DNA from 4 places in the Bacillus sp. FDAARGOS_235 genome. Region 2 is predicted to be linked to each of the others. Evidence: riboswitches for the same ligand, from Rfam matches in the RefSeq annotation. Region 2 holds a riboswitch; each other region holds the start of a gene.

Region 1 (4,219 bases), 1.6 Mb from region 2:
ATGGCGCCTTAATATTTACGGCCATAATTTCATCAAAAAATTCTTCTGTCGTATTTTCAATCGTTCCTTGTGTACCTATCCCTGCATTGTTTACTAAAATATCAATCTCTGATGTACCAACTCTTATTTGTAATTCATTTTTTAATTGTTCTACTAGCTTTTTGACACCATCCATTGAATTGAACTCAGCTTCAATTAAGAACGCTTTTCCTCCATTAGATTCAATCTCACTAATCGTTTCATCTGCAGCTGTTTTATTTCGGCCGTAGTGAATCGCAACTAATGCACCATCTTTCGCCAATCTCATTGCAATGGCACGGCCAATGCCGCGACTCGCTCCTGTTACTAACGCTACTTTCCCATCAAGATTCTTCATTTTTTCCATCCTTCCTAAATTTCCGTTTGATAAAAACCTATACTTATATTTTCATGCAAACACCAATCATTTTAAATATAGATTTATAGGTAATTTAGTTCATTCACTTATGATATTATAGTTATAATTTGTGATTCACTAAAAAAAACAAAATAAGGAGGCTACACAATGCAAAACGCAGTAAAACTGGATGAAATTGACCATAAAATTATGAACTTGTTGTATGAAAATGCAAGAATTTCTGTTTCAGAAATAGGACGGATTATATCCATGACACAGCCTGCTGTAAAGGAACGTATGAATAAACTTGAAGATCAAGGAGTTATCGCAGCTTACCGAACAAAATTTGAGCCTTCCAAAATTAATAAAAACATTCAAGCATTCATCATGTTTAAAACGAGCCAATGCTCTGATTTTATCCAATATTGTAATGCCGCTCCTGAAGTAACAGATTTATACCGAATTAGCGGGGAATTTAATTATATGATGAAGGTCATGAGCGATTCGATGGATTCTCTCGCTACATTTTTAGACTCGTTAATGCAATTCGGATTATCATCTCCTTTAATTGTTTTAAAGAGTGAGTTTGAGGAGAAATTGTCGTTCTGATAAAGGGATACGTATTATCTCCCGCTAACAGTAAAAGTTTTTCCTTTATGAGAAAAACCAACAAAATCAATGATTAGTAAACAAAAAAGAACATTGATATTTCAATGTTCTTTTTTTATATCTCTACTTATTAATTAGATTGCTATTCGAAAAGAGCACCTTAATCCCCTTATCCCTGATTCCTCTGCGCCTCTCTAAACTCTTCCTTCACCTTCTCTAACAACCCTTCTTCCGTAATTAATCGATACGCCGTATTTGCTAATGCTTTTGCCGATGTAATTAACGCTTTGTCTCCTAATTCTGAACGGGCTGCTTCTCTAAATTCATTCGTATGCGCAATTAAGTCATCTGGACCTATTTTAATGTACGGGTGAATGGTCGGTACGACTTGGCTGACGTTTCCGGCGTCGGTTGAGCCGATGCCGATTCTTTCTTTACGATTTACTTCTTCACCTAGTAGTTCTAGTTCTTCCGCTACGATGTCGTTATATGTTTTTGTTACGAGTAGTTCATCGATTTCATTTTGGAATTGATGAATTTTTACTTTTGCACCTGTTGCTAACGCTGCTCCTTGTGCTATATTTCTTACTTTTTCTGTTACTTCCGCACATCTTTTTCGCGTAGCTGCACGGATGAAGAACCTTGCTGCGGCGTAGTCAGGAATAATGTTAGGTGCTTTTCCGCCTTCTGTAATGACGCCATGAATTTTCACGTCTGAAGGAAGTTGTTGGCGAAGTGCATTAATACTATTGTAAAGCTGAATCACCGCATCTAATGCGTTAATCCCTTCTTCAGGTGAAGCTGCGGCATGAGCTGTTTTTCCGTAAAAATGAAAATCAAGTGGATCGACTGCTAGTGAAGGGCTCGTCGTCGCTGTCTTTCCGCTCGGATGAATCATAAGCGCCGCATCAATGTTTTTAAATAACCCAGCTTTTACATAACTCGACTTTGCGCTACCATTAGGCCCGCCCTCTTCTGCTGGTGTTCCAAACACGACAACTTCTCCGCCGATTTCTTCAAGCGTTTCTGATAATGCGATTGCTGCTGCAACGCTAATTGTGCCAATTAAATTATGACCACACGCATGACCGAGTCCTGGTAAAGCATCATATTCCGCTAAAAATGCGATAACTGGTCCTTGTTTTCCTGAACTTTTTCGTGCGATAAAACCTGTTTCATGCCCAGCTATATTATGCTGCAGCTGAAAACCAGCACTACCTAGTAATAAACTTAACGTTCTTGATGCATAAAATTCTTGATTACCAATCTCTGGATTCGCATGAATATCATGACTTGTTTTTATGTACTTTTCCTTATTTCTTTCTATGCTCTCTTCAATTGTTTTTCTTTGTGACGTTACTCCTGTCGCTCCCATTTTTCTTCCTCCTTTTATTTTCACGTAAAAAAGCCTCTTTCTAAAAGATAGAAAGAGGCTTCTGTATATACAGTCAAAATGAGCTTCTTTCTTATCTTTCAAGTTACCTTGCTGGAATTGGCACAGTATTCGTAAAGAATCCGCTGCCGAGGTGTCATAGGGCCAGTCCCTCAACCTCTCGTGATAAGAATTTTCATAAAATTGTATTAAATTATTTTCATTCTAAGTTCATTCCAAGTAAAAGTCAAGGAATTCCTATCCGAATTTACCGAATATCTAAAAATCCTTTTAATACACCAATTGTCTCAGGTGCTTGTAGTCTTGCACATATGTACGGAAATTCCGTACTACCTTCAAACATCATTTGAGATGTGAGAGGTGCCCCTGCCCAAAAGATTTCATCATCGATTAATACAAATGGGAATGCTTTATTTTGTCTTTGTAACTTTATGTTTTTTAATGGAACTGGTCCATCACTATAAACCGTTATTTGTGCATTTGTACGCATTAACGCTTGCCATACTCGTTTATCTACTTGCTTCGTACTTGGAAGTGAAATAATGATTTTTCGTTTTGCGGCTAAAATATCTTTTAATAGCCCTTTCGTTTCCTCCAGATTCATTTCCATAAACCAGCGTAATCGTTTCGATATTTTCCGCTCCCATAATTGTCTGGATGTCGTGCGATCATACACATCCCCGTGACGTTCTATATGAGCTGTTAATTGTGATAACGCTTGTTTTCTAGAAAGATTTTTACGCATATAATGGCAATCCGATAATTGAATGAACTTCCCTCTCGCTCTCGTTACTGCTACATTGACGAGGCGATGGTTTTTATGGTCAAAGAATAACACACCAGGTCGTTCTTGTGGATAACTATCAACTGTATCAAAGATCATCATATCTCTTTCAGAACCTTGAAACTTATGAACTGTCGCCGCTAATACTGGTATGTTTTGATATTTCGTTCTCTGCAACATTTCCCTGATACATGTTGATAAAAAGCGTGACTGCGCCCTGTAAGGCGTAACCACACCGATAGATTGCACACCATCTAGCAGTCCGATTAACATCATTTGCATCGCTACTAAACCAGACATAATATTAAAACGAGAACCCGAAGCAGCATCTTTTAACGAAAATGCTCCCATTAAACTCGTATCAAATAAAACACTCGCCTCATTTGCGAACGGCTGTAACTGTGCCAGTTCTTTACGCTCTGAAACAGACGGATGATCGTATACTCTATTTTTATAAATAAATGAATTCGTAAACTTCGATATGTCCGCATGCATACGTCTTTGTTCCTGCAACATAAAAAGGTTGGGATGTGCTTCTGATTTATTTACAGAATCAACAATGCCGGCATGATAAAACATATCTTCGCCGAGCCATTTGCGAACGAGTTCATGGTTCGCCATCGCAATCGGAGGTAACTGTAAAAAGTCACCACAAACGACGATACGTTTTCCGAGTGAAGCAGCTAATGCGATTTGCGGAACGAACGCCATACTCACTTCATCTACGACAACTAAATCAAATGTACGCTCATAAATAAGTGAATCAATTGCACATTTTGATAAAGTCGCACCAATTACTTTCGCATTTTCAATATATTCTTTTTCTACTTCTTTAATTTTCGCTTTTTGCTTTCGAAGATCACTTTCAATCTCTTGTATACGCTTCTTATCAGCAGATGTTGCTTTATACGATAAAATTTTTTCACGAAGTTCTTGGCGTGTTTCTTCTAAGTAGAGTCTTTCCTCACCCCATGATCCGTTCGTCGTTTCAACTAACTTCGACGCAAGTAACGTTTCATGATTTCGTATATGTTCATGTTGACTATAACCGTAACGA
Region 2 (4,219 bases):
CATTGCACTACTTCCGATATCTTCTAAATAACTAATCATGCGGAACAACTCACCAAATCCGACAATTTCTTTATCTAATAGCGCTGATACGGCTTCAATTGTGACATCACGTTTCGTAATACCTGTACCACCATTTGTTAATACAACATCAACATCTTCCTTATGATAACCAGCTAACACTGCTTGCTGAATACTTTCTTTATCATCTTTTACAATTGCATAAGAAGTCACTGTATGGCCTGCTTCTTTTAACAATTCATGTAATAGTTGTCCGCTCTTATCTGTCTCTTCCGTACGTGTATCGGAAATTGTTACAATCTTGCAACGCACTTCTTTTGGCGCTTGTTTTTTATGTTCATTGACACTCATTTTTCTTCTTCCTTTCTTAAAGACTTTTCTTCATTTTATCATACATACCTTTACACAATTATGTATGAAGACGATGATGCATCATGATACAATATAAGTATAGTAATCCACAAAAAGGAAAATGAAAAACATTCTTTCTTATCCCCCTAGACTTCACATCATTAGCTAACCTTTAACTTTTCTTATATTTTCTACATAGTAGAATTCAGTTTTTAAAATTGCACTACCAAATAAATCGGAGGTCTACCTATTATGGAACTATACAAAAAATTAACAACAACATTCATCCTCTTATTCGTTGCTTCCATCACTGTCGGTTTTTCTCTAAAAGGAGCAATTCCATACGCCACATTAGTAAGTATTATATTCGCAACGCTATTTTTACTAAGCAGTGCCTTTTGCGCGGGTAAAGCACGTCAAATGAAAGGTTGATTGCATATGTTACATAAGAAACGGACCATTTGTAAATCATGTGAAAAAGAAATACAAACATATGAAAAATCACGGATTCATATGCCATTTCCAGCAAGTGGTATGACTAATATGAAAAAATATATTGAGCTAGACGGAGAAGTGTATTGTAAATCATGCATTCAAATTGTAAGTAAAACGAAATAAAAAAAGCTTTGCGCTCACTGCGCAAAGCTTTTTTTCATATATTATAGACCAGCTTGCTCTTTTAAAGTAGCTGCTTTGTCTGTACGTTCCCATGAAAGATCTACATCAGTACGTCCAAAGTGACCGTAAGCTGCTGTTTGTTTGTAAATTGGGCGACGTAAGTCTAGCATTTTAATAATACCAGCTGGGCGAAGATCGAAGTTGTTACGAACTAGTTCTACTAGTACGTCTTCAGATACTTTACCAGTGCCAAATGTATCAACTGAAATTGATACTGGTTGTGCTACGCCAATTGCGTATGCAAGTTGTACTTCTGCTTTGTCAGCAAGACCAGCTGCTACGATATTTTTCGCAACATAACGAGCTGCATATGCTGCAGAACGGTCAACTTTCGTTGCATCTTTACCAGAGAATGCACCGCCACCGTGGCGAGCGTATCCACCGTAAGTATCAACGATGATTTTACGTCCTGTTAAACCAGCATCACCTTGTGGTCCACCAATTACGAAGCGGCCAGTTGGGTTAATGAAGAATTTCGTTTCTCCATCCATTAATTCTGCTGGAACTACAGCTTTAATTACATGCTCTTTTAAATCGCGATCGATTTCTTCCCATGTAACATCTGGATGATGCTGTGTAGAAATTACAATTGTATCTACACGTACAGGTTTACCATTTTCATCATACTCAATTGTAACTTGCGTTTTTCCATCCGGACGTAAGTATGATAATGTGTCATCTTTACGTACTTCAGTTAAACGGCGAGCTAATTTGTGAGCAAGCGAGATTGGAAGTGGCATTAATTCTTGTGTTTCATTACATGCAAAACCAAACATTAAACCTTGGTCTCCTGCACCAATTGCCTCAATCTCAGCGTCAGTCATTTGACCTTCGCGTGCTTCTAGCGCTTGGTCAACACCCATAGCGATGTCAGCAGATTGCTCATCGATAGATGTTAAAACTGCACAAGTTTCTGCATCGAATCCGTATTTTGCGCGTGTGTAACCAATGCCTTGAATTGTTTCACGAACGATTTTTGGAATGTCTACGTAAGTAGAAGTCGTAATTTCCCCCGCTACCAATACTAAACCAGTTGTTACAGTTGTTTCACAAGCTACACGTGCATTTGCGTCTTTTGATAAGATCGCATCTAAAATTGAATCAGAAATTTGGTCACAAATTTTATCTGGATGTCCTTCAGTTACAGACTCAGATGTGAACAGATGACGTTTTTTTGTCATGTGGTAAACCTCCCTACAGTAATTGTATATATTGTACGGAACTCATCCTTAATTTGCCACAAACTGCGACATACATTTATTCTCCCACACAAGCATACAGAAAAACCTTTCCTACTTAACATAGAGGAAAGGTTTAATTTGCTACTTGCATACTGCTTTTTGCCCTTTGCTCTTATCGTTCGAGACCATTAGCCTCGCACAGGTTTTAGCACCTATTCACATGTATTTACCACTACAAGTGAGGTTGCTGGGCTTCATCGGGCCTGTCCCTCCGCCAGCTCGGGATAAGAGAGTATCCGTCCCAACCTATACTAAAGAAATGATATTCATTTGTCAATTAATATTCACATTTTCCTGAAAGTTTTTCTCAATACGCCTGGAATGAAATATTAATAAGGAAATAATACATTCACACAAACAAAAATAAATAAATAGTATACATTATTTATATAATTGTGTTATACTATTGATGGGGATTACGAGAAATATTTCATTAAATGAAAAGGATGGTATATAAATATGAGTACTGTGAATGTCCAAATCGGTTTACATGAATTATTGAACGGAAGCAATGCACAGATTCAACTAAGTGTTCCGCAATTAGTGGAAAAAGTATTAATGCGAAATGAAGGGAAATTAACTTCTACTGGTGCAGTTTCTGCTTCAACAGGAAAATACACAGGACGTTCTCCTAAAGATAAATTTATTGTGAAAGAAGCATCGGTTGCTGACAAAATTGCTTGGGGAGCTGTGAACCAACCGATTTCTGAAGAACATTTTAATAAATTATATACTAAAGTTTTAGAATACTTAAAAGAAAAAGAAGAGTTATTCGTCTTCAAAGGATTTGCAGGCGCCGATCGCAACTATCGCCTACCAATTCAAGTTATTAACGAATATGCATGGCACAATCTATTTGTACATCAATTATTTATTCGTCCAACTGAAGAAGAATTAACAACTCATGAATCAGAGTTTACAATTGTTTCTGCACCGAACTTTAAAGCAGATCCAGTAATTGACGGTACAAACTCTGAAGCATTCATCATGGTTTCATTCGAAAAACGTATCGTACTAATTGGTGGTACAGAATACGCTGGAGAAATGAAAAAATCAATCTTCTCTATTATGAACTTCTTACTACCTGAACAAGATATTCTTTCTATGCATTGCTCTGCAAACGTAGGTGAAGAAGGTGACGTAGCACTATTCTTCGGTTTATCTGGAACAGGTAAAACAACTTTATCTGCTGATCCAAACCGTAAATTAATCGGTGATGATGAGCATGGTTGGTCTGATAACGGTGTATTCAATATTGAAGGCGGTTGCTATGCGAAATGTGTAAACCTTTCTCATGAGAAAGAACCACAAATCTTTGATGCAATCAAATTTGGATCTGTTTTAGAAAACGTTGTCATTAATGATCAAACACGCATCGCTGACTATAACGATACTACTTTAACAGAAAATACACGTGCTGCCTACCCTATGCATGCGATTGACAATATCGTGCTGCCAAGTGTTGCAGGACATCCAAATACAATCATTTTCTTAACTGCTGATGCATCTGGCGTATTGCCTCCAATCAGTAAGTTATCAAAAGAACAAGCTATGTATCATTTCTTAAGTGGTTACACTAGTAAACTAGCAGGAACAGAGCGCGGCGTTACATCTCCGCAAGCTACATTCTCAACTTGCTTCGGTTCACCATTCTTACCACTTGATGCATCTCGCTATGCTGAAATGCTTGGTGAAAAAATTGAGAAACACGATGCGAAAGTATTCTTAGTAAACACTGGCTGGACTGGTGGCGAATACGGTGTTGGTAAGCGTATGAACTTAGGTTACACTCGCGCAATGATTCAAGCAGCACTAAGCGGTGAACTTGCAAAAGCTGAAACTGCTAAACATGACATCTTCGGTCTTGAAGTACCTCTTCACGTACCAGGTGTACCTGACGAAGTATTAATACCTGAACAAACTTGGGCTGA
Region 3 (4,219 bases), 1.5 Mb from region 2:
GGCATTACCAGCGTTAGCGATAGCTGGTTTAGGTGCTCGTGATATTATGGGATTTTGCGTTGTGAACTTACTATATGCAGGATTTATCATTAGTTTATGCTTCTTATTTATTTAAACGAAAAGCTAGTTTTATACTAGCTTTTTTACATAATAAATCATTTACCCCGCATTAACAGGCAGTAAACTCCCACCCCATACCAGCTAGAGCAAAGCGGTTAGGTGGGAAATCAACTGCCTGTAAATGCCCGATTGGTGAAGGCTAATAATCAGTGGGAAGAACAAAACCCCCACTGATTAAAGTTTCACTTTATTTCCCACGCAATTTATAATCGTCTTCCACTCTATCTCCGTAAGGTTTAATGCCTCAAATGCAAAAAAATCTTTACATATCTTTTCAATCAGATATGGATTTTCCCTCAAGAAATTCCACTGTAACGCTTTAGGAAGAAAATACGTTTCATACTCTTTACTTCCTCTTACTACCTCATCGACTTCTCTTTCACAAATCCCTCTTATTAAATAATCATTTCTTAATTGGATCTTCATTTGTTGAAACGTTTCACTATATTTCTTCAATTGGATTAAGCAATTAATATAGGTACGAAAAAGTTCGTTATCATACTGACAACAATTTATAATACGATCAATTTCATTCATAATGTACGAGCCTTTTCTTCTATTTGTAATAACCACTTTTCCCGCTTCTCTCGTTTACTCGTTTTCACAGATTGAAAAACAGATCGTTTTATATCGCGAATGCCGCAAAAACGTAAAACACCTCTCTTCATCATAATCCAACCTGCTGATCGATATAATAGGGCGACGTACCATAACGGTGAATCTAACGTATTAATTACCCACGCCTTCTTTCCTTTCAATAAGCCCTTCGGCAAGGCACCTTCATATTTATAAGCAAATCCAGCTACGAAAATGCGATCAATAAACCCTTTTAAAATAGCAGGCATCCCCCACCACCATATCGGATATATGAATAAAAGAGTATCTGCTTCTGCCACTAACGTTCTGTACCAAGCTGTTTCTTCTTCATTTACTAAATCACGCCTTTTCTTCTCTTCATTAAATACGAGCACCGGATCAAATTGTTCCTTATATAAATCAAGTACTGTAACAGAATGATTTTTCCCCTGTAGTCCTTTTTGCACATGTTCTAAAATCGCCTCGTTAAAACTGGAAGGATTAGGATGAGCGTATATAATTAATACGTTCATTACAAAACAACTCCCTCTATAGTTAAAGTTTCCCCTTCTTTAACATCTTCTCTACAATTTGTACGTTTTTCGAACTTTGTAATAAACGGTTTAATACGGTAAGTAACTCTTCCTTGTCTAAATCTTTCAGTTTCTCTTTCACCGTACGCTCACCAGCACCTTGAATATCATAAACAACTGCCGCCATATGCTTGCAAAGATTCTCATAAGGACACTCGCAGCTACTTTCTGTAAAATCTTCAAGATCAATAATCACTTCATAATTTCCTGCATTTCCAGTAACGAAAGCAATTACTTTCTTGTCTTGTATTTCAACATCTTCTACATGTCCATCTTCATAATATTCATATCCCTTATCTATAATGTACTTTGGGATCCATTTCGTTATATCTTTTAATAAGTAAGCGTACATATTTGCACCTCTTCCTTTAATTCCCTTTTGACTTCAAAAAACCTGCATGTTATTCTAATAACTGTCAAGTAGCGAGTCTACGTGACAAAACGACTGACACCTATTCGGCGGAGGTGTCTCTTTTCATTTGCAGCCGATATGAATTGCCTCTTTCAGGCACATTCAATTTTTGACACTACACACTCAACACCATTCCCTGTATCAGGCTGCATTAGCAGTCTTTTACTCTACATACTTCGCTATTTCAAGAAAAAAAGAGAGACTAGCTCCCTTTTCTCGCCTTATAAAATACCCCTTTTTCAGTATAGAGATATTCATCATCAGCTAATGTAATTTTCCCATCCAGTTTGAGTTCATCTAATAGTCTTGATAAATAAAATTGATGTAACATTTTTTTCGTGAATTTTCCTTCATGATGCGAAACGATATGTTCTTGAATATCTAACAATGATATTGGCTTATCTTGCTCTATCATATATTCATAAACTGTACTACGCAGTTTTACGTATTTTTCGAGTGTCACAGTAATCCGCAACCCCTTTCTTCTTAATATAAATTTTCGTAATCGGTTTTTTTGCAACAAAAAAACCTCTCCGATAAGAAGAAGTTACGTATATATCTTCGTCTTATCTCCCAGAACAAATATGTTCTGCTGGAATTAGCACCTGCATCGCGGTTGCTGGGTTTCATCGGGCCAGTCCCTCCACCTCTCTGGATAAGAAAATATTCACTTAAATCTTACTATACGTAATTTCATTTCAATTGTCAAACAAATACAACAAATTATATTTTCTTTCTTCCTGTTCATACTATACATATATGAATATGCAAGGAGGATTATGAAATGCACGAAAATGCTCGCGGATATGTACAAGATTCTTTTCAATCATTACAAGAAGCAAAACATTGTTTAGAAGAAGCATTACAGACTGTCGAAAAAGATTTTAATCGTGCTCGTATTGAGCAATCTCTTTATGCGATCGAACAAGCTATTCAACGCTGTGATTACACGGTTCACATTTTAGAACAAGATTGAAAAAAACTTCCCATCATAAGGTGGGAAGTTTTTTCAAATGGCATACTTCATAATTATTGCCGTTATGATTAAAAAATATACAGAATTAACAATTTCTAAAATCCCTACTTTTATGATAGAAATTTTTTTGCCATACAACATAATTGCCCGAATGACACTTGGTATAAAAATAAGAGAGCACCATGGATTGATAGCAAATATAATTATCGTTAATACGATATGATAACCCCATGATATAATACGATACTTCGGATTATTTTTTTCACGAATCATTGTCTTCACATAAAACGTACTTCCTAAAAAATATAAAAATGAAATAATCGCAATAAATAAAGCTGTTTTATCTATGAGTTTCATTGAAAAATAATAACTAACTAAACCACCTATACAGAAAACGATAATTGCGCAAATGTCATTTAGCAGTGCTCTTTCATTCTTTTGACGAGCGTAATACATATTTACTATAAATAATGGAATCATTGCTGCTACGAATAAAAGAACTCGCCATTCATATAATAGAGAAATCATCCCAAATACGAACGCAATAATAAAATATACAATTGCTGCATGTAAAAACTCTTTTTTTCGTTTTTGTTTTATGTACATGAGAAATGGATATGTAGCTAAATAGATAAAGAACCAAGCTAAAAACAATGGAATATGATAAAAAGTAGGTTTCCCAAGTATGACACTTAATAGAAATGGGATAACAAGCATGGCCCATGCACCATGTTGCTTCGGAATAACTAACTTCATTAACTATACACCTCCCTCTTGAAAGAAGTTCTCACCTACTATTATACAAATAATTTTATATAATAACGGATGTATATTGGATCTATTTTTTGACAATAAAAAATGCTCCTTACAATATGTAAGAAGCATGAAAGAGGCAAACGAATATGTAAGTCGCGACCCTACCTTATATAAGTATGCTTTTCTATGTCATGTTATGCTCATCTAATATACCGTATTTCATTTTAAACCTTGTGAGAATCGTAATCCACGAAGTACTAAATAGTAGTAGGAAAATAACATTTGAAATCGCATGACTTAAGTCAAAGTAAAAACTCGCGACATAGTACGCAATGACGGTTTGCCACGTTGCTTCTCGTATAAAACCGAGAAGTCCCCAGAAGTTCATAATCCAACCAAATAAAAATCCAACAATTAATCCGTATAGGAGTCTTCCCCATAGCTTTTTCATGAAAAATGTATTACGTAATAGTCCAGCTATAAAACCAATCATACCCCACGAAAACATTTGCCACGGCGTCCACGGACCTTGTCCTAAAAAAATGTTCGATACGATAGCGGCTGTTGCCCCGATCATAAAACCAGTTTCACTCCCAAACACGATTGCAGAAACGATAATGACAAAGGAAGTTGGTTGTACACTTGGTAAAATAGAAAATGGTACGCGGCTAACCGCAGCAATTGCTGCTAACACGGCAACGAGAACAATTTCACGTGAAACAAACGCCTTCCTTTCAAAACGGATATAGAAAGGTAACATAATAACAGCTAATAAAAACAAACTAC
Region 4 (4,219 bases), 660 kb from region 2:
CAGGAAGCCATGCAAAGAAGGATCCGGTTGGGATGTCTACATTCCAACCGATAGAGTGACAAGCTGAAATAAGAGCATTTCTTCGAGATTCGTAACTATTTACAAGATCTACGACGCAAGATTGTGAACTTAATAGCGCTTCGCGGGCAGCGTCTTGAACTGCACCAAAAATACTAACATACATATGATCTTGCAATAGGTTAATTGTTTCGATGACACTTTCATTCCCTATGGCAAAAGCAATACGCCATCCAGCCATATTGAAAGTTTTGGATAATGTGTAAATTTCAATTCCTATATCTTTTGCACCGTCTGCTTGCAAGAAACTAACCGGTTTTTGACCATCAAATCCGATCGCACCGTAAGCAAAATCGTGAACGACTAATATATTATGTTTATTAGCAAAATGAATGGTTTCATCAAAGAAATCTTTTGATACAGTAGCACCAGTAGGATTGTTTGGATAGTTTAAAAACATTAACTTTGCTTGTTTCGCAATAGCGTCATCAATTTTTGTATAATCTGGTAAAAATTTATTTTCGGCAATAAGCGGCATTGTTTCAAATTGTGCTTTTGCTAAAGCAACTCCGGATAAATAATCTGGATAGCCTGGATCGGGAACGAGAATCGTATCACCAGGATTGGTAAAACACATTGGTAATTCTACTAATCCAGCTTTTCCACCAAACAAAATAGCAACTTCAGTTTTTGGATTTACTACTACATCATATTCACGTTGATAGAATGTTGCCACGGCTTCTTTTAAGCTTTCGTGTCCGCGAAATGGCGGATATTTATGATGAATGGTCTTTTCTGCAGCATGTTGTAAAGCTTTTACGATATGCTGCGGTGTTGGTTGATCTGGATTACCTTGACCTAGATTAATAACATCGTGACCAGCCGCAACGACTTTGTTAACTTTTGCAACAAGTGAAGCGAAAAATTGTGTTGGCAATGATGTTACTATCTCAGAAGGTTGAAATAATTTCATACTTTCCACCTCTTTTGAAAGTTGTTACAATTCTAGTGACAAATGATATAATCTTTCCAGTATTTTGTAAAGAGAAAATTAAGAATGGGGCTGAAAAAATGAAAGTCGCATGTATTCAAATGGATATTGTATTTGGAGATGTAGAAAAAAATATGGAGAACGCTAAAAACAAAATAAGCGAAGCGATGAAGGAAAGACCAGATGTTATCGTCTTACCAGAACTATGGACAACAGGATATGATTTAACGAGGCTTTCTGAAATTGCAGATAGAGATGGATTAGAAACGAAAGAAAGGTTGAAAGAATGGTCGAAGCAATATGGTGTACATATTGTTGGTGGTTCTATAGCAAAGCAAACAGAGCAAGGGGTTACCAATACAATGTATGTCGTAAACAACGAAGGAGATCTAGTCAATGAATATAGTAAAGTACATTTATTTCAGCTTATGGATGAACACAAATATTTAATGGCGGGTAATAAAACAGGTGAATTTAAACTAGATGATATCGAGTGCGCTGGCACAATTTGCTATGATATTCGTTTTCCAGAATGGATGCGCGTTCATACTGCTAAAGGGGCAAAAGTTTTCTTCGTTGTAGCAGAATGGCCATTAGTTCGTTTAGCACATTGGCGTTTGCTATTGCAAGCAAGAGCAGTTGAAAATCAATGTTATGTTGTTGCATGCAATAGGTCAGGAAAGGATCCGAATAATGAGTTTGCAGGTCATTCTCTAATTGTGGATCCTTGGGGTGAAGTCGTGGTAGAGGCAAATAAAGAGGAATCCATTTTATTTGGAGAACTTACATTCGAAAAGATTAAAGAGGTACGTAAAGGAATTCCAGTTTTTGCAGATCGCCGTCCAGAACTATACAAATAAAATATTGACAAGTGATTTTTATTCTTGGTATAGTCTTCAACATAAAGTTAAAAATTCTAAAAAATTATATAACTCTTATCAAGAGCAGGTGGAGGGATTTGGCCCGATGAAGCCCAGCAACCGACCGTAATACCATTGTGAAATGGGGCGTTTATGACGCCAAAAGGCACGGTGCTAATTCCAGCAGAAAGTAAAATTTCTGGCAGATAAGAGGGGAGAAGATAAACTTCAAACCTCTTTCTTAGTGGAAAGAGGTTTTTCTGCGTTAGAAAAACCTCTGAATTTAAAAAGGAGGAAAAGACGATGGGATATTATTCATTAACAGAAGTAACAGCTGTACAATATGCGAAAGAACATGGATATTTTGACAAGAAGGCGAATGTAGTTTGTCATGAAATAGGAGATGGAAATTTAAATTACGTGTTCAAATTAGTTGATGGAGAGAGATCAATTATAATAAAACAAGCACTTCCATATGCGAAAGTAGTTGGTGAGAGCTGGCCGTTGTCTATAAAAAGAGCGACGATTGAAAGCAAGGCATTACAAATTTTCGCGAAGTATGTACCAGATTATGTTCCGGTAGTGTACAGTCATGATGAAGAGTTAGCAGTTACAGTAATAGAAGACTTATCAAGACTAACAATTACAAGAAAAGGATTAATAGATGGAGAAGGATATCCACTTTTATCCCAGCATATCGGTCGTTTTCTAGCACATGTTTTATTTTATACTTCAGATTTCGGTTTACAGTCAGAAGAGAAAAGGATGCTAGAAGGTACATTTGTAAATCCAGACCTTAGTAAAATTACAGAAGATTTAGTTTTTACGGATCCGTTTGGACATTACGATACGAATGATTATGAGTCAGATTTACAGTCAGTGATTGATGAACTTTGGAGTGACAAAATTTTAAAACTAAAAGTAGCACAATATAAATATAAGTTTTTAACGAGAAAAGAAGCGCTTATTCATGGTGATTTACATACTGGTAGTATTTTTTCATCACCTTCTGAAACGAAAGTGATTGATCCAGAATTTGCAACGTACGGTCCATTTGGCTTTGATATCGGTCAATTTATCGCAAATCTATTATTAAATGCTTTATCGAGAGAAGAAGAAAAGAGAAGTGTACTATTTTTCCATATAGAAAAGACATGGAGTTATTTTGTAGAAACTTTTACGAAGTTATGGATTGGAGAAGGGGTAGAAGCATATACGAAAGAAAAACAATGGTTACCAATTATTTTGCAAAATATCTTTACTGATGCCGTCGGATTTGCCGGATGTGAACTGATTCGTAGAACAATTGGTTTAGCTCATGTAGCGGATTTAGATGAAATAGCAAATAAAGAAAGAAGAATTCAAGCTAAGAAGCAAGCGCTGTACTTAGGAAAAGAACTAATAAAATATGAATCTAAGTGTGCTGATATTCAACTGTTTCGAACATTATTTCAACAGACAGTTTCAGGAGGCATAAAAGCATGAGTACATTTGTAACTGTTCCGAGGTCTGTAAGTTGGAAAGGTGATGCAATTGCGGTATTAAATCAAACAAAGTTGCCGTATAGTACAGAATATAAAACGTTGACGACTATTGAAGAGGTATGGAAAAGTATTGTAATGCTAGAAGTACGCGGAGCACCCGCAATTGGAATTGTAGCAGCATTTGGTTTGGCGCTTGCATCAAAAAAATATAACACGATACATATTGAAGAATTTCAGAAGATATTTAATAGAGATTGTAACTATTTAGGGACATCACGACCGACGGCAGTGAATTTGTTTTGGGCAATTGATCGTATGAGAGAATCTATTCGAGAGATTATTACAATAAAAGAAGCGCAAAAAACATTAGAAGAAGAAGCGCTTCGCATTCAGCAGGAAGATGAAGAGGTATGCCGGAGTATTGGGGAACATGCGTTAACATGCTTTACAGACGGTGATAACATTTTAACAATTTGTAATGCTGGAAGTATTGCAACTGCAAGGTATGGTACTGCATTAGCGCCGTTTTATATCGGGAAAGAAAAAGGTGTACACTTACATGCGTATGCATGTGAAACGAGACCGGTTTTACAAGGTGGCCGTTTAACGACATGGGAGTTAAAGCAAGCGGGTATTGATGTGACGCTTATTACAGATAATACGGCAGCTCATGCAATTCGTACGAAAGAAATTGATGCAATTATCGTAGGGGCAGATCGAATTGTCGCAAATGGAGATACGGCAAATAAAATCGGAACAATGAATTTAGCTATATTAGCAAAGTATTTCGAAATTCCATTTTACGTTGCAGCTCCGTTATCTACGTTTGATATTACGAAACAAACAGGTACCGAAATTGTTATTGA

Evidence for each region. A riboswitch is a leader RNA that binds a small molecule or an ion and turns the genes downstream of it on or off. The one in region 2 is predicted to bind S-adenosylmethionine.
Region 1: linked by a shared signal. The riboswitch ahead of A6J74_RS28960 (M20 family metallopeptidase) and the one ahead of metK (methionine adenosyltransferase) in region 2 are both predicted to bind S-adenosylmethionine.
Region 3: linked by a shared signal. The riboswitch ahead of A6J74_RS28520 (hypothetical protein) and the one ahead of metK (methionine adenosyltransferase) in region 2 are both predicted to bind S-adenosylmethionine.
Region 4: linked by a shared signal. The riboswitch ahead of mtnK (S-methyl-5-thioribose kinase) and the one ahead of metK (methionine adenosyltransferase) in region 2 are both predicted to bind S-adenosylmethionine.

The regions. Positions count from the first base shown of each region.
Region 1 is NZ_CP020437.2:5,149,678-5,153,896, reverse strand. It holds gene A6J74_RS28970 (SDR family oxidoreductase) at 1-376, opposite strand, end outside; gene A6J74_RS28965 (Lrp/AsnC family transcriptional regulator) at 545-985, shown strand; gene A6J74_RS28960 (M20 family metallopeptidase) at 1,155-2,360, opposite strand; SAM riboswitch class I at 2,449-2,550, opposite strand; gene A6J74_RS28955 (AAA domain-containing protein) at 2,626-4,219, opposite strand, start outside.
Region 2 is NZ_CP020437.2:3,598,191-3,602,409, reverse strand. It holds gene A6J74_RS20660 (MogA/MoaB family molybdenum cofactor biosynthesis protein) at 1-369, opposite strand, end outside; gene A6J74_RS20655 (hypothetical protein) at 622-801, shown strand; gene A6J74_RS20650 (hypothetical protein) at 808-987, shown strand; gene metK (methionine adenosyltransferase) at 1,029-2,228, opposite strand; SAM riboswitch class I at 2,398-2,519, opposite strand; gene pckA (phosphoenolpyruvate carboxykinase (ATP)) at 2,748-4,219, shown strand, end outside.
Region 3 is NZ_CP020437.2:5,061,067-5,065,285, reverse strand. It holds gene A6J74_RS28540 (short-chain fatty acid transporter) at 1-115, shown strand, start outside; gene A6J74_RS28535 (hypothetical protein) at 295-657, opposite strand; gene A6J74_RS28530 (NAD(P)H-dependent oxidoreductase) at 654-1,229, opposite strand; gene A6J74_RS28525 (SWIM zinc finger family protein) at 1,252-1,641, opposite strand; gene A6J74_RS28520 (hypothetical protein) at 1,904-2,224, opposite strand; SAM riboswitch class I at 2,265-2,363, opposite strand; gene A6J74_RS28515 (hypothetical protein) at 2,486-2,677, shown strand; gene A6J74_RS28510 (YwiC-like family protein) at 2,711-3,433, opposite strand; gene A6J74_RS28505 (ECF transporter S component) at 3,618-4,219, opposite strand, start outside.
Region 4 is NZ_CP020437.2:4,261,393-4,265,611, forward strand. It holds gene A6J74_RS24370 (pyridoxal phosphate-dependent aminotransferase) at 1-991, opposite strand, end outside; gene A6J74_RS24375 (carbon-nitrogen family hydrolase) at 1,006-1,869, shown strand; SAM riboswitch class I at 1,942-2,082, shown strand; gene mtnK (S-methyl-5-thioribose kinase) at 2,173-3,354, shown strand; gene mtnA (S-methyl-5-thioribose-1-phosphate isomerase) at 3,351-4,219, shown strand, end outside.